2 linked regions of the Selenomonas sputigena genome follow. The main gene of each other region encodes a partner of the protein of the gene in region 2 in a complex. Links are inferred from orthologs where the notes say so. Each region holds a gene or a part of one and is shown on either strand. Other genes may lie near its edges. The genes, in order: holB and dnaX.

The links.
Region 1: the proteins of dnaX (region 2) and holB are in contact, whole or in part, in a cryo-EM structure (PDB 8GIZ), measured with the Escherichia coli proteins. The link is inferred for Selenomonas sputigena from one-to-one orthologs.

What each region holds. Positions count from the first base shown.
Region 1 is NZ_CP110383.1:165,689-175,754, reverse strand. The notes cover bases 1,489-4,460. They hold holB (DNA polymerase III subunit delta'), read right to left. Parts: upstream 3,494-4,460; coding sequence 2,483-3,493; downstream 1,489-2,482. Other genes in these bases: OL236_RS00830 (lysophospholipid acyltransferase family protein), read right to left, coding at 4,029-4,460; OL236_RS00835 (YaaR family protein), read right to left, coding at 3,493-3,945; OL236_RS00845 (stage 0 sporulation family protein), read right to left, coding at 1,610-2,434; rsmI (16S rRNA (cytidine(1402)-2'-O)-methyltransferase), read right to left, coding at 1,489-1,608. Outside these bases: OL236_RS00855 (AbrB/MazE/SpoVT family DNA-binding domain-containing protein), read left to right, coding at 412-666; more of rsmI, read right to left, coding at 724-1,488; more of OL236_RS00830, read right to left, coding at 4,461-4,895; lpxD (UDP-3-O-(3-hydroxymyristoyl)glucosamine N-acyltransferase), read right to left, coding at 4,892-5,920; OL236_RS00820 (OmpH family outer membrane protein), read right to left, coding at 5,935-6,378; OL236_RS00815 (hypothetical protein), read right to left, coding at 6,395-7,447; OL236_RS00810 (OmpH family outer membrane protein), read right to left, coding at 7,543-8,004; OL236_RS00805 (hypothetical protein), read right to left, coding at 8,125-9,426; OL236_RS00800 (outer membrane protein assembly factor), read right to left, coding at 9,426-10,066. UniProt on the Escherichia coli protein: Part of the beta sliding clamp loading complex, which hydrolyzes ATP to load the beta clamp onto primed DNA to form the DNA replication pre-initiation complex.
Region 2 is NZ_CP110383.1:2,275,838-2,282,231, forward strand. The notes cover bases 1-2,890. They hold dnaX (DNA polymerase III subunit gamma/tau), read left to right. Parts: upstream 1-393; coding sequence 394-2,388; downstream 2,389-2,890. Other genes in these bases: OL236_RS10970 (YbaB/EbfC family nucleoid-associated protein), read left to right, coding at 2,463-2,798; recR (recombination mediator RecR), read left to right, coding at 2,800-2,890. Also shown: more of recR, read left to right, coding at 2,891-3,405; OL236_RS10980 (pro-sigmaK processing inhibitor BofA family protein), read left to right, coding at 3,408-3,650; OL236_RS10985 (MFS transporter), read left to right, coding at 3,732-4,904; OL236_RS10990 (hypothetical protein), read left to right, coding at 4,970-6,286. UniProt on the Escherichia coli protein: Part of the beta sliding clamp loading complex, which hydrolyzes ATP to load the beta clamp onto primed DNA to form the DNA replication pre-initiation complex.

The sequences.
Region 1 (10,066 bases), 2.1 Mb from region 2 along the record:
TCCTTCATCAAAAGCACAATGTCCTTCTTGTATAGATTTATTATTTCTTCTTAATTATTTCACTTGAAACATTTCCTTGGAAATGCTATACTGTAAGCAAAGGAAAAAGTATACATTTTTAGTCAAAAAATGTTTCTTCATGTAAATGTTGTAAACTTTCAGGACATATATTCAGCCGTCGCACGAAGCGGCATGCATTGCTTTTTCTCCCGTTTCCTGCATGGCATCATCAAAGAGGCACGTTGTACATATGTTCTCACGCTTTACAGGAGTCTAACCGATCAGTCTGCGCCTTCGGCTTGACTTCTCGAGGCTTCTTGTAAACATGTAATAATCACTCAACCCTGCTTTTGCACGTTGAATGACTATTTCCCCGCAGTTGGCTGGCCTGCTTCTAAGGAGGAGATAGCTATGAAAGCCACAGGAATCGTCAGAAAAGTCGACGAACTCGGTCGTGTCGTCATACCGATCGAGCTGCGCCGCACGCTCGGCATCGCAGAGCGCGATGCCTTGGAGATCTACACCGATGAGGATCGCATCGTGCTGCGAAAGTACGAACCGACCTGCACGTGCATCTTCTGCGGCAGTGTAGACGACGTGTCGCTCTTCAAGGGGCGCAACGTCTGCAAAAAGTGCGCGAGAGATCTGCAGAAGGAAGCCGTATAGATTTTGCGCAAACATCCAGAAACCCGCCCATTCCCGCAAAGGGAGTGGGCGGGCTTTTCATTCTTCCAGCAAGGTCTGATAAACGTCGCGACGACTTAAGTTCAGTCGCTTCGCTGCTTCGCGCATGGCTTCCTTTTTCGACCTGCCCTCTCGCATAAAGCGTGCGACGAGTTCCTGCGGCGTCTCCTGCGGTGTCGCCTCCTGTACCTCTCCATCTGCCGTACCCGCGACGATGAGGACAAACTCGCCGCGCGGCTCTTCTGCGCTGTAGTGCGCGAGCAAATCGGCGAGCGTACCGCGCCGAAACTCTTCGTAGCGCTTCGTAAGCTCACGCGCAGCTGCCGCAGGCCGCGCTCCGCCGAAAACAGCAACGAGCGCCTTGAGCGTATCCTTCAGATGGTGTGGCGCTTCGTAGAAGATGAGCGTTTCCCTTCGCGCGGCGACTTCGGTGAGAAGATCGCCGCGCTTCGCCGTCGTGCGCGGCAAAAAGCCCACAAAGGTGAAGCGCCGCGTGTCTAGCCCCGAACAGATGAGTGCCGAGAGTGCGGCGTTCGCACCGGGCAGGGGCGATACGGTGACTCCTGCGTCTATGGCCAGAGCAGCGAGGTGGCTGCCGGGATCAGCGATGCCGGGAAGTCCCGCATCACTGACACAGACGAGATCGTTTCCTGCGAGCAGGAATTCCACGAGGCGCGGTCCCTTCTCAAACTTGTTGTGCTCATGGTAGCTAAGGAGGCGCGTGTGGATGTCGTAACGTGCGAGAAGCTTGCGCGTGTGGCGCGTATCTTCGGCCGCAATCAACGGCACTTCCTTGAGAATCCGCACGGCACGCAGCGTCATGTCCTCAAGATTGCCGATGGGCGTCGCCGCGAGGTAGAGCGTGCCCTTTGCATGCCGAGCTTCCTTTGGCGGCGATCCCTGCGCCCCTTCCGTGCGCTCCATCTTACGCCTTGTCTCCCTTTTCTACGGCAATGACGTCCTCCCACGCTGTCACGAGTGTCTTGTGCGAGTCGAGCAGGATCGTCGCCGTGCGTCGCTGCGCATTGATGGAGATGACCTTTCCCTCTCCTTCCGCCGACGCGACGCGGCTTCCCTGCTTCGGCGGCTTCGGACGGCGCTTGGGGCAGCTCTTTTTGTAATCCGAGCACTCATATTTGAGGCAGCACATGAGCCTGCCGCAGATGCCCGAGATCTTCGTCGGATTCAAAGAGAGGTTCTGCTCCTTCGCCATGCGGATGGACACCGGCTCGAAGTCGCCGAGGAACATCGAGCAGCACAAAGGCCTGCCGCAGCAGCCCATGCCGCCCATGAGCTTCGCCTCGTCGCGCACACCGATCTGCCGCAGCTCGATGCGCGTGCGGAACACGGAGGCCAGATCTTTGACGAGCTCGCGAAAGTCAATGCGCCCGTCCGCCGTGAAGTAGAAGATGATCTTATTCAAGTCGAACGTGCACTCGACATCGACGAGTTTCATCGGCAGACCATGCAGCTTGATCTTCTTCTCACAAACCTTGAACGCCTCTTTTTCCTTGCGATGGTTTTCCTCGACCTTGCGAAGATCCTGCTCCGTCGCCTTGCGCTGTACGGTCTTCAAGACTTGAGAGCCGTTTTCCTCCACCTCTCGCACCCCCAGGACGACGCGACCGCACTCCATGCCACGCACCGTCTCAACGATGACATCGTCGCCGAGTACGAGTTCGTATTTTCCCGGGCTGAAATAATAGATCTTGCCCGCTTTCTTGAAGCGGACGCCCACAATCGTCTGCAACCCCTTGCCTCCTTCATCTATTGAGAGCGCGGCTTTTCGCGCCCGGCGTCACCGTTCCGACTCCTGTGCATCCCGCAGGCGCATCAGAAGCCCTTCAAAGAGGAGCTGAACGCTTGCGTTGCTCCGAAGCCTCCCGAGCGTCTCGCGCACGAGAGCGAGACAGGCGAAGATGCGCGTCTCGGGAAAATCCGCGAGAGCATGAGCCAAAGCCCCGCGCTTTTCCTCATGGTAGAGCGTACCACGCCCCGAAAGGAGCGCGAGCATGTCACGAAGAAGGCGAGAGAGCGCGAGCAGCCATTCCTCGGCACGATCGCGCGGCAATTTGCCGAGCTCTTCCGCTTTCGCCCAAAGACTGAACATATTGAGCGCGGAAAGTGAAAAGAGCGTCTGCGCCGCATCCTCCATGAGCTGCAGCCCGCCCCTTTCGAACAGGAGCAGTGCGTGACCGAGACTGCCGTCCGCCGCCATGGCGAGAGAATGTGCCTTCCGGCTTTCCACGCCGCGCGCAAGGAGTGCCTCTTCAATTCCCTCGGGAGAGAGCGCACCGAAGTGCATGTCGCGCACGCGCGAGAGGATCGTCGGCAGAATCGCTGTGCGCTTCGCCGTCACGAGCAGGAAGAAGACTGCGCCCTGCGGCTCTTCCAAAGTCTTCAAAAGGCTGTTCGCCGCCGCCTCATTCATCGCGTCGGCATCGTCCACAAGGACGACGAAGCGTCCCGAGAGCAGTGGCTTTCGCGCGGCCTTCTTCTCAATCTCGCGCACAGCGTCGATGCGCAGGACGCGCACGCCCTTGCCGCGGCTCTCGGGCGCCGCCTCAACGTAGTCGGAATGTGTACCTGCGAGGAAGGCGCGGCACGAAGGACAAACGCCGCAAGGCGCATCCTCCCCGCCGCACAGCAAAGCTGCGGCCAAGAGGCGCGCCACCTTCTTCTTGCCCACGCCGGAGATCCCCGAAAAGAGGAGCGCATGGGGCAGGCGACCGTCACGCAGCATGGTCCGCAGCCTATGGATATTCCCTTCGTGCCCGAGGACGTCCTTCCAGGAAAGCGCCTCCTCCATCACATATAGAGGTCGACGAGCATTCCGCGAATCGCATCGTGACTCGCCACGATGTCCAAGGCGTCCGTCTGACCCGTGCGAATCTTTTCCGCAAGCTCTTCGAGCTTCCGATCGATCTTGCGCACCGTCGTGTAGACCTTCTGCCGTCCCATGCGATCCCAACCTGCCTGCACATGAAGCTGATACATGCGCCCGACCGCCTCGTCGACGAAATCCTTGACGAGATCGCGATACGCCTTGAGCTCATCGTACGTCGGCGTATTCGTAAGGCGTGCGCCCTGCTCGTCAATTTTCTTCAGGATTTCCTGCAGCTGGCGATCGGAAAACGCCGCATGCTGATCGGCGAGTTCCGTTCCGAAGTCCGCATCGCTGCGCACGGGTTCCTGCACAGCTACATCGCGCTCAAGTGTCTGCAGCGCAGAGCGCTGCGAGCTTAAGGCATCTATCTTCATAAATTCACAAGCCACCTTCCGCCTGCAATTTTTGACTCTCCTTGAATTATAAAGGTTTTTTCATTTTCGCGCAAGCAGAAGCCCTAAAACTCCTCACGCATCGACTTCCAGCGATCGTGCAGCCAGAACCACTCCTCGGGATGCTCGCGAATATGCTGCTCCAAGACGCAGTTGACCGCCTGCTCGGCCGTGCGGATGTCGGCGCGTTTGTCCTTCGTGCGAGGCACCTCGACGGGCGCGTAAAGGATGATCTTATGCGTGCCGTCCGCCTTGCGCGTGATGAATCCGGGGATGACGCCGATCCCTGCCGAACGTGCCATCGCAGCGGGGCCGGGCACACAATTCGTCGGCTTGCCGAAGAAATCGAGCACGATGCCGTCGTGCCGGTTCGTATCCTGATCGGCAAGAAGTCCGACGACCCAGCCTTCCTTCATCATGCGGAACATCTCGCGCACGTCGTTCTTGTAGATGATGTGCATACCGACGAGCCGCCGATACTCGTTGATGAAGCGATCCATCGCCGCATCCTTCTGGCGCATGGCGACGCCGATGAGTGGAAATCCCGCCTGTGACAGCGCTCCGCCCATAAGTTCCCAGTTGCCCGCATGTCCCGTGGCGATGACCGCTCCCTTGCCCTGGGCGAGGACTCCTTCGAGATGCTCTCTTCCCTCGATCTCGACGTAGTCTGCCATGCGGCGCACGATGACGGGAAAGCGCAGAACCTCGAAGAGCATGGGGCCGAAACGCACGGCGCTCTCCTTGGCGATGCGCTCTGACTCCCGCTCATCCGTCCCCAGGCACATGGCGACCTGCGAGGCCGCGAGCTTCTTTCTGCGCGCGGGCAGAAAAGGCCAGAGGGCGAGCGCCAGGGCGCGTCCCAGACGATCGCAGAAGCGCCCGGGCAGAAGACAGGCGACGCGGCTCAAAAAGCGCACGAGGTAGTACGTCATGCCTTCGCGTCCCTCTCTTTGAGCGCCTTTTCCAGCTGCTTGACCTTCTTGACGAGATCGGGCAGACGCTTCATAGCAGCCTGCATGCGCAGCCATTCCTGATGGCTCTGCACAGGGAATCCCGCGCAGAACACGCCCTCGGGCATATCGCCGATGATGCCTGAACGCGCTGCATAGACGGAATTTCCGCCGATGTGGATGTGCCCGACCGTGCCGACCTGCCCGCCGAAGGTCACATTCGGCCCTGTCGTCGTCGAGCCGGAAATGCCCGTCTGCGCGACGATGAGATTTCCTTCGCCGATCTTGCAGTTATGCCCGATGTGGACGAGATTGTCGATCTTCGTGCCGCGTCCGATGACGGTCGATCCCGTCGTAGCGCGATCGATGCCGACATGCGAGCCGATCTCGACGTCATCTTCGAGGACAACATTGCCGACCTGCGGCACCTTCGTGTGAACGCCGCCCGACGTCGTGAAGCCGAAGCCGTCGGAGCCGACGACCGAGTTTGCGTGAAGCACGCAGCACTTGCCGATGCGGCAGCGCTCGCGCACTGTGACGCTCGCGTAGAGGACGCTCTTTTCACCGATTTCAGCGTACTGCCCGACGTAGACGTGCGGGTAAATGACGGCGCCCGCAGCGATCTTCGCGTGCTCGTCGACGACGGCAAAAGGAAGAATCGAGGCGCCCTCTTCCACCTCGGCGGTCTTCGCCACGAAAGCCTGCGGGCTGATGCCCGCGGGAATCTGCAGCGGCGGCGTGAAAAGCCCCAAAAGCTTCGCGAAGGCGGCACGCGGCTCCTTCACATGGACGGCGGGCAGAGGAAAGTCCTGCACATCTTCGGGCAGGAGGACGGCGGCCGCCCGCGACGCCTTGGCCTCCTCGATATGGGGCGGGGCGGCAAAGGTGATCTCCGTCCTGCCCGCCGCCTCGATGTTCGTCGCGCCCGTGACGACGATGCTTTCATCGCCTGCAAGCCGGCCTTCCAAGAAGCGGGCGATTTCCCCCAACGTCTTTTTCATCGTCATGTCCTCTCCCAGTCTCACTGAAGCGCTTTGATCACATCGTCCGTGATGTCCGTACCGCCGAGATGGACGAGCTTCTGCTCATCCACGTTGAAGAGAACAGCATCCAACTTCTTCGTGCGTGCAATCTCGCCGACGGCCGTCTGCAGTTTGATCGTCTTCTGCTGGTCGTAAATGCTGCTCGTCTGCTGCATCTTGCCCATCGCCTGCTGCTGCGCCTGCTGCATCTCCTCGGGCGGCGCACCCTGCGCCTGCTTCGCCTTCAACTCCTCTTGTGCCTGCTTCTGCACTTCTTCCATTTTCGACTTCATCTCGGCGTCAATATTCACGATGGCCGGCGCTTCCTTCTCGACGCGGCTCGGATCGACATAGCCGATCTCTGCCTTGCCGCAGCCTGCGGCGAGCGTCATGACGGCAAAGGCGCCTGCGAGCATCGCCATGCGCTTCTTGTTCTGCTTCATGATTTTCCACTTCTTTCTAAGTATTTCCGGGCGCAAGCTCGGCAATCAATTCTTCTGTCAGATCGAGTGCGGCGGGAGCGACGACAGGAAAGCGAAGCGAGGGAGCGTCTGTCTCTTCTCGCCGCATATCTGCAGCTTCATCCGTTTCCTTCGCAACGACGATGGAAAGATGATGGAGGAGCGCGAGCTTCGCCGCCTTGCTCTCAATATCCTTGCGGATGTGCTCGCGAATGATGCGCACTTCTTCGCCCTTTGCCGCGAGCGCCGCCCTCTTGCGGCGCAGGATCTCATCGATCTCGACGCCCTGCATCGCCTGCAGGAGCGCCTCGCTGTTGCGCCTTTCCGCTTCCGCCTTTTGGCGTGCGGCTTCTTCCTGTGCACTTGCTGCGGCAGGCGTCTTCCTCTTTGCGTCGCGCGCGATGAGCGCGTCAAGATATTTTCGCTTCTCCTCGTCGCGGGCGGCAAAGAGCGCCCGTATGCGCTCGCCGCGCTCCTCGCGCAAAGCCTTGAGTTCGTCGAGCAGGCTTTTTACATCAGCCTCCGAAAGGAACATCGCTTCTCGGTTGTCAATCTTCATCTCGATGTTAACGATGCGATTCTGATAGGCGTCTTCTAGCGCCTTCTTTTCCTTGAGAAAGGCGTCCTTCGTGTCTTCCTCCCAGGCAGCGAGCGCCTTGCGGCGCTCACGCGCCTGCTCTTCCGCCGCGAGACGCTGCTGCTGCAGATTCTTCTCTTTCGCTGCAAGCTGGAACGGCTCATCTGCAAGCGCAGGCGGCTTCAGGGTGCGGCGCGCACGACTCAGTCGATCAATGTCGGTGGCGAGCGATGCATACTGCGCTTCAAGATCCGCCAGCTGCACATACGCCTCATGCGCCTTCTCAGCTCGCGCCACATCGATGACGCCGATCCCGCCCTCTTCCTGCTTCGTTGGAGCGGCGGGCGGCGGCGCATCTCGAAAGAAAAAGAACGCGCCGCCAAGAGCCGTCAAGAACAGGACAGCAAGAGTGCCGCAAATTTCCTTCCGGCGCTTTTCCCAAAAGCCGCCGCCCTGCGCCTTTTCCTGCGGCATCGCATCCACCTCCCCAAAAGCCCCTACATTTAAAAGTACCGGGCAGGAAGCCCGCCCGGTACATCATGCGCTCGCGCGCTCATATCCGTATTTTCTTATTTGAACTTCTTCATGACATCGTCCGTGATGTCCTGACCGCCATAGACGACAGCGCTCTTGTCGATGACGACGGAAAGCCCCTTGGCTTCAGCGACCTGCTTGACGGCATCGTCGATCTTCTTCTGGATGCCCGAGATGAGATCCTGTTCCTTCTGCTGCAGCTCCATCTGCGCCTGCTGCATCGCCTTTGCCTTCTCCTCATCGCTCTTGTTTGCGTTGTCCGCCTCGAAGCGCATCTGTGCTTCCTGCATCGCCTTCTGCATCTCGTTCGAAGCCGAAGCGTAATCCGGATGACTCATCATCACCTTGCGGTAATCGACGACGCCGACGGACGACGACGCTGCAGACGCCGTGCTCGTGCCGAGCTGCGAAAGGCCGAGAGCCACGACCGATCCAATGAATACGAGTGCAAGCGCCACGCAAAAGATCTTGACCTGTGTCTTTTGAAGTTTTACCATTTCCTTGTCTCCTTTACCCTTTTGAAGAACGCTGCATCGCGATTCTTCCTCAAATATCCAACGATAAACATTATAGCAAACTCTCTTCGGGGATTCAAGCCCAAGAGGGCGCAAACGCTCTTAAAAATCGCCAATCAGGCGCAGCCAGCCCCCTGAAGAGTCCCGCACGAGTTCGGCGCGCAGAAAATCGTGCAGGCGGTAGCTGAGTCCCGCCTCGCCCGTATGGTCGGCACGGCGGTACTCCCAGCGCACTTCGACGCGCGGCAGGGGGGCTGTGCGCACGCCCGTCGTCCACGCATGTTCGCGCATGTCGTAGCGAATACTCGCAAAGACTCCTGGGAAGACGCGTCTCTCGTAGGCTGCTTCCCAACCCCAGTCGAAATCCTGCGGCAGCACATCGGCCTGTACGAATATCTCATCCGCCGCCGACAGCATCGCTCCCGCATGGGCGCGAAACGTTATGTCATTGCCGTCGGCAGATCGTCTGCCGACATCGCCCCATCCCTCAAGGCGCAGACGATAGCGCGAAGTATCGCTGCGACTCATGACCGAGGTCTGCTCACCCGCTGCGATCGTCGCATGTGTCTTCAAACCGAGCGTGCGAAACTCGCCTGACGCGTCGAGAACTTCTTCCATTCCCCTAGCAAATTCCTTCTCGTGGCGTGCCACGAATGCAACGGGAACACCGAGCATTTCATCCGCCTTCGCCTGCAAAACGCTGCGCTTTTCGAGCAGAGCGAAGTTTGCGATCGTATCCGAACGCATGGCGAGATCGATCGTGCGCACGACAGGCATCTTCGGATAAACCGTCAGCGCGACGTGCGTGCGCCTTGCCGTCTCGACATCGAAGTCGGCGCGAAACTCGGGCAGATGCTCCGCCATATAGGCGTTCAGACTCTCCTTCAGGACGCCGTTCGTCCAGTCGACAGCTGCAGATGGAAGCCCCTCCAAGCTCTGTCGAAACACCGTCTCAACGCCTCTGAGGTCTTCTTTCGCCATCTTCCCGATGACAGGTGAGACGCCATCGACCGAAACTTCGACCTCGACCGCCTCGACGCGCTCTGCCCAAGGCGCAAGAGTCACACGGACGTGCGCTTCCTCGCCAGGCTCAATGGCAACGGCCGTAACGGAGTAGCCGACGAGCACCTTGTCGAATACCTCACGGATTGTCGCCTCATCCGCCGCCCTGCGCTCTTCATACGAAGAGAGCGGTTTTCCCTCGATGAGTTGTGAGGAGATGGCCGCGACGCTTTTTTCCATGCGCACCTTGACCGTGGGCGGCAAGGCTTCGCCATCCGCTGCAACCTCGGCGCGAACCGCTGCGATCGTACCCGAAGCAAGGGCATATCCGCCCCCCATCCAAAGGAGCGCGAGGACAAAGAGCGCGAAGAACGCCCGCACCCTTGCCCTTCGCCCCGGCATCAGAAGGATCCGCCGACGCTGAAGTGCACGCGCCCGCCGTCCGAGCCGCGTCCGTAGTCGAGGCGGATCGGGCCGATCGGCGTCTCAAGCTGCAGTCCCACGCCGACGCTGCCCTTGATCGTATTCGGCCAGCGATCGTTGCTCCAAGCATTTCCCCAGTCGGTGAAGACGGCGCCCTGCACCTTCTTCACGATGGGGAAGCGGTACTCGACCGTCGCGAGCAGAAGGCGCGTGCCGCGGAACTGGTCGTCACGGTAGCCGCGCAGGGAGTCCTGTCCGCCGATCTTGTAGAGGTTCGATTCGGAAATTGAGCCGCGCGCGTAGCCAAGCTGTCCGCGCACAGCGACGGTCTGCGACCGGCCGACCTTGAAGAAGCGCTTATCCTCAGCCGTAAACTTCTGGTAGTTGAAATCGCCGCCGAAGCCCGCAAATTCTGCCTCAAGGCTCATGCGTCCGCCCGATGTCGGATTGTAGATGTTGTCGCGCGTATCGTTCACGCGCGACAGCGTGATGCTGCGCGTCGTGCCAAAGTTCGCATCGCGCCATGCCTTCCACGCCGGCGTGCTGCGATTTCCCTTGTTGCCGCTGCTCTTGTGACTCTCGTAAGTGTCCTTGCGGTTGCGCAGCGTAATGGAGTTCG
Region 2 (6,394 bases):
ACGTCGAGGATTTGTCGACGACGAGAGGACAGCGCAGATGTGTGAAGATGGGCGGCTGAATTTATCAGTGATTCCTGAACAGCGGTTGACGGCTTCTGCCTGTCTATGCTACAATCAAAGAACGCAATGGGCGTTTTCTATGCTGCTCTTTTGAGAAGCCTTTTCCAGTTCGGAGCGCGGCGCTTTGGTCTTGCGCAATGGAGTCTCGTGAACCCCGTCAGGTCCGGAAGGAAGCAGCGGTAAGCGAATCGCTTCATGTGCCGCGAGGGCGCCTGGGGGTCGCGCCCCGAAGTGGAAAAGGAGTATTTGCTGCTGTGCGGAGTTTCGGCTTGGTGCGGCAGCTTTTTTCTATGGATTCGTTTGCAATTTTCTATGCGTTCAAGGAGGGACGATATGGCGTACATCGCGCTCTACCGCCAATGGCGGCCGGGGAGCTTCAAGGATCTCGTGGGGCAGACGGCCGTATCGAGGACGCTTTCCCATGCGATTTCCGCAGGACGCATCGCCCATGCCTACCTCTTTTCTGGCCCGCGCGGCACGGGCAAGACGAGCACGGCGAAGATTCTCGCGAAGTCGCTGAATTGTGAGAAGGGGCCGACGCCCGAGCCTTGCGGCGTCTGTAAAAATTGCACGAAGATCGCCGACGGCACGGCGCTCGACGTCTTTGAGATCGACGCGGCGTCGAACCGCGGCATCGACGAGATGCGGGACTTGCGCGAGAAGGTGAAATTCACGCCCGCCGAAGGGCGCTACAAGGTCTACATCATCGACGAAGTGCACATGCTGACGACGGAGGCATTCAATGCGCTTTTGAAGACGCTCGAAGAGCCGCCCGCCCATGTCGTCTTCATCCTCGCGACGACAGAGCCGCACAAGGTGCCGGCAACGATCCAGTCGCGCTGCCAGCGCTTCGACTTTCGGCGCATCACGGTCGAGGAGATCGAAGCGAGGCTCGCCTATGTGGCACGGGAGATGAAGATCCCGTGCGAGAAGGAAGCGCTTCGCCTCATCGCGCGGCAGGCGGACGGCGGCATGAGGGACGCGCTGTCGCTGCTTGACCAGTGCGCGAGCTTGGACGGCGATACATTGACGGCGGCATGTGTCGAGGAGAATCTCGGCCTCATTGGACATGAGCCGATCTATCGCCTGACGAAGTCGATCGGCGAGCGCGCGAAGGGCGAGGTCTTGGAAACGATCGCGGAGCTTCTCGCGCTCGGTAAAGATCCGATGCAGCTTTTGGCGGAATTGACGCTTCATCTGCGAAGCCTCATGATCTACGAGGCGGCGGGCGCTATTGCGGCTCTCAATCTCGTGGACGACACCGGAGCTGCGCTCGAAGAGCAGAAAGCGCTTTTCACGCAGGCGCAGATCATGGCGATGATCGCGCGTCTGCACGAGGCGATGGCGGAGCTTCGCTGGACGCCGCAGCCGCGCATCACGCTTGAGGTCGCGCTGCTTTCGCTCTGCCGTGAGAATGTGGAAGATGGCGCAGAAGGTGCACCAGCACCCACCCACCCCGCAGCGCCCGCCCCCGCCGAAGTGGCGCGCGTCGCCCGCCTTGAGGCGGAGCTTGCCGTCCTCAAGGCGCAGCTTTCGGCGCAGCCTGCGAGAGCAGCCGCGCCTGCAGCATCTCCTCTTCCAACCGCGAGAAGACGGGCGGCAAGTCGCACGAACGAAGCGGCTTCTTCCGGCACGCCGGCACGCAATAGCGCACCGCTTGCCTCTTCCGCTCCTGCCGCACAGGCCACGCCGAATCCCGAGGGAGAGAAGATCTACGCCGAACTTCTCTCCCGCCTGCAGGAGAAGCAGCGCATCTCCGTTCTCGCTTGCCTCAAGGGCGCATCTTTCTTGTCAAGCGGCGCGGGCACGTTTCGCCTGCATTTTTCAAGTCCTTTGCTCGCGCGGCGCACAATGCGCGACGACTACCGAAAGATCATCGAAGAATTGCTCGCCGAGATCGCAGGCACACCGCTTGCAATCTCGTGCGAAGCGCAAGCTGTGCCGCCTGCCGCGCCGCCTCCTGCGCCGAAGAAAAAGCCGCCGTTGGCGGCGCTCGACGAGATCGAGCCGCGAGGGCTTTCACCGAAACCGCTGGAGATCGACGAGAACGAGCTTTCGCCCGAAGAGCGAAGTCGTCTGCAAAATGCCGTTTCGCTCCTCGGCGGACATCTCGTCGACCTGCCCGAAGAGCAGCGCATCGCCGCCCTCGCCGCGAGCGGCAAGGCAGTCGCTAAGTCCGTGGCCGAGACGGCAGAAGGCGAGGACGCGCCGCCGCTCGATGACGCGCCGGTGTTTGATGACATTTCGCTGCCCGATGATGCGCCGGTGCCCGATGACGTGCCGCCGCCGGATGATGGCGATGCGCCGCCGCCGCAGGAAAACAGTTGACCTAAGAGCCGCTTTGCGGCTATAATCGAAGGAAAAGCGCAGGCGAAGCGCCTGCTTTTGAAAGGAGAAACGCAATGTTTGGTGGAATGGGAAACATGGGCAATATGCAGGGTATGATGAAGAAGGTGCAGAAGCTTCAAAATGACATGAAGAAGATGCAGGAGGAGCTGAAGAAGAAGACCGTCGAGGTGTCGGCGGGCGGCGGCGCTGTCAAGATCGTCATGAACGGCGAGAAGGAAGTGCAGTCGCTTCATATCGATCCCGCTGCCGTCGATCCCGAGGATGTCGAGATGCTGCAGGATCTCCTCTCGGCTGCCTTCAACGAGTCGGTCAAGAAGGTCGACGACATGATGGCGGGCGAGATGGGCAAGCTCACGGGCGGCCTCGGCCTTCCTCCGGGCATGTTCTGAGATGCAGTACATCGCACCGCTGGCAAAACTCATTGAACACTTTCGCGCACTGCCGGGCATTGGCTCCAAGACGGCAGTGCGTCTTGCTTATCACGTCCTCGACATGGATGCAGCGAAGGCGCGGGCGCTCGCTGAGGCGATCGTCGAAGCGCGGGAGAAGATCGGCTTTTGCAGCGTCTGCTGCAACCTCTCAGACCAAGATCCATGCGCGATCTGCGCGTCGGAAAAGCGCGACCGCTCGAAGATCTGCGTTGTCGAGCAGCCGCAGGACGTCGCCGCCGTCGAGCGCATGAAAGACTACAAGGGTCTTTACCATGTGCTGCACGGCTCGCTTTCGCCGCTCTCGGGCGTAGGCCCTGAGAACCTTCGCGTGAAGGAGCTTCTGCATCGGCTGGAAGGAGAGGCGGGCGCTGAGGTGCAGGAGATCATCATGGCGACGAATCCCACGGTCGAGGGCGAGGCTACGGCGATGTACCTCGCGCGGCTCTTGAAGCCCGCAGGACTCAAGGTCACGCGCATCGCGCACGGCCTGCCCATCGGCGGCGATCTCGAATACGCTGACGAAGTCACGCTCGCCAAGGCGCTCGAAAACAGAAAGGAAATCTAAATATGCTCGAAATCATCGCATCGCTCGCCGTCGGCATTCTGCTTCTTTCTATTGCGGCGAAGCTCCTAGACTTGCCCTTGCGCCTTTTGAAGAAATTCATCGTCAACAGCGTTATCGGTGCGGTGCTGCTCTCCATCGTCAAGCTTCTGGGCTTTCATGTGACGATCAACATCTTCACGTCGCTCGCTGCAGGAATCTTCGGCGTCCCCGGCGTGCTCATGGTGCTCGCGTGGAGCTATTTGTAAGAAAAAGTACATTGGGCAGACGGCGCTGCTGGGTGTATTCGTGTTTTCTAAACATCTTGAAACAATGAAGAAGGCAAGACATTGAACGAAGAAAAAGCAAGGAATGTGGAAACGCTCTGGACGGCGGAATTCATCGGCATGAGCGCCACGAATTTTTTTCACCTCATGGCACAGTACATCCTCATCGTCGGACTGCCCATCTACATCATGAACGAGATGAAGGGCGGCGAGCTGGAAGCGGGGCTTGCCATGACCTTCTTCCAGATCGGCGCCGTCTCCTCGCGCCCGTTTGCCGGCCGGCTCATCGACAGCCTGCATAAGGGCAGACTGCTCCTTGGCGCGACGCTCGCCTTCTTCGCCATCATGCTCGCCTTCTGCTTCGCGCATACGGAAGAAGCGCTCTACACGCTGCGCCTTCTGCAAGGCATCGAATTTGCGCTCGGCACGACGGCGGCGGCCACCTTGGCGGCGCTCGTCCTTCCCGCGGCGAAGAAGGGAACGGGCATCGGCTACTTCGCGCTCTCGACGAATCTCGCGATGGTTGTCGGGCCTCTTACAGGCCTCCTCATCATACGCTCCTTCGGCATGATGGCACTCTTCGTCTTCCTTGCGGCGAGCGCCCTTTTCACGCTCTGGCTCGCAAACCGCAGGAAGCTTCCCGATGAGATTGTTGTGCCAAAAGAGAAAACTGGTCGGGGATTCTCCCTCGTCGAGCGGCAGGCGCTTCCTGCGGCTCTCATTGGCGGACTCATGTTCTTCGCTTACGGCGGCGTCCTGACCTTCATCCCGCTCTATGCGCGCACGCTCGGCATGGAAGAGGACGTCAGCGCCTTCTTTGTCATATTCGCGCTCATCATCGTCGTGACGCGCCCCTTCATCGGCCGCATCTTCGATCAGCGCGGTGCCGACTATACGGTTTATCCGGGACTTCTCCTCTTCTTCCTCGGTTTCCTGTGCTTTGCCGCAGCCGAGTCATCTGCGGCCTTTCTCGCTTCCGCCGCGATTCTAGGCGCGGGCTTCGGCTCTGCAAGCCCCGCCTTGCAGACGCTCGCCGTCGCGAGCGTCGCGCCCGCGCGTGCGGGACTTGCGACGGCGACCTACTTCTGGGCGCTCGACATCAGCGTCGGCCTTGCTGCCGCGACCTTGGGACTCGTCGCCGCCCATTTCGGCTATGCGGCGCTCTACGGTCTCCTCTGCCCTGCCGTCCTCGTCCTCGCCGTCCTCTTCTATACGATTTGGCGCAGGAGACGATAGGATTTTTTCCTTTTGCGACGAATACAAAGATTTAGGATATTTCGTCAATATAAAGGAGGCGCGTCATGTTTCACAAAAAGAAATTTTTCATTCTTCTTCTCCTCGTCATCTCCGTCATGGCGAGCGGCTGCTTTCGCATCAGCAGCGATACCGCCATCCACAAGGATGGAAGCGTGGATATAAAAAACACGATGGTCGGCGTGCCTCTTCTTGCAGAGCAGATCCAAGAAGCGCGTGAATCGGCAAAGAAGAATCATCCGAACGCTTCGCTCAAGGACGTTCAGGACGGCAATATGTCCGGGATCGAGGAAACGACGCATTACAAGACGATCGACGAGATGGCGAAGGCCGATGGCAATATGTTCAAGACCGTTGAGGGCAAGGCGAAGGGCGTGCAGCAAAGGAAGGGCTGGCTCTACGATACCTATGCGGTCGATGTGCTCTTTGAAGGAAAGAAGGACACGCAGGCAAATATGGATCAGGATGAGCGCGCCATGATGCAGGCGATGCTCTCCTCCGTGCGTGCCGACGTTTCCCTGTCGCTTCCCTATGCGGCGGAGAGTCACAACGCAGACAAGGTCACGGACGGCGGAACGACCTTGGTCTGGGATCTCGCTTCTACCTTGATGAATGGAGGCGACAAGTCCATACAGGCGACGTTTCTCATCTGGAATATGACGCATATCTACATCACGATTGGCATCGCTGTTGTACTCACGCTTGTTTTCTTGGGCTGCTTGATCGGCGGCTTTTTCTGCCGCAAGGGATCGCCGCTTCAATTCAGTGTCTTCGGATTGGGACTCATCGCCCTTCTCGCGCTTCTGGGCATTGGCGGATTTTCTCTCTATTCCGTCACGAATCTGCCTGCGCTGAAGGATCAGGACATCGTATCTGCAACGGCCGCCAAGTCTTCCATCAATCAGCTGCAGGATGCACTCGGCTCTTCCGCGAACGATCAGGCATTGTCCAAGGCGAAGAAGGGCGCCCTGTCGAATTCTTCTTCTGCCAAGACGAAGGCACAGACGCCGGCCGCTCCGAATCCTGCGCCCGCGTCCTCTGGTTCTCAGGATGCTGTTCGGACATTCGAAAACTTTCATCGCAATATCACGAATCGCAATCTGCGCGCCGCTTACAATACATTGGGTTCTGAGATGCAGTCGCAAATGACCTACGAGGGATGGGCGCCGGGCTTCAATACGACGGTCAGCAGCACGCCGCTCAACGTCGAAGTGCAGAGCGCCACGCAGGATCGTGTCGCCGTGACCTATACGCTGCGTGCAGTCGACAACCCCGGCGGCACGCGCTATTTCAACGGCAGAGCCGTTCTCACCAGACACGGTTCGGTCTGGAAGATCGACGAGATCGTCAACAAGCCGAAGTGATGTAATCTACAAAAAAGGAAAAGGCTGTGCAAAAGTCGAAGCCATCGACTTTTGCACAGCCTTTTCCCATGTATGTGATTTTACTATGAAAGTCCAAGAAGTCAAGCC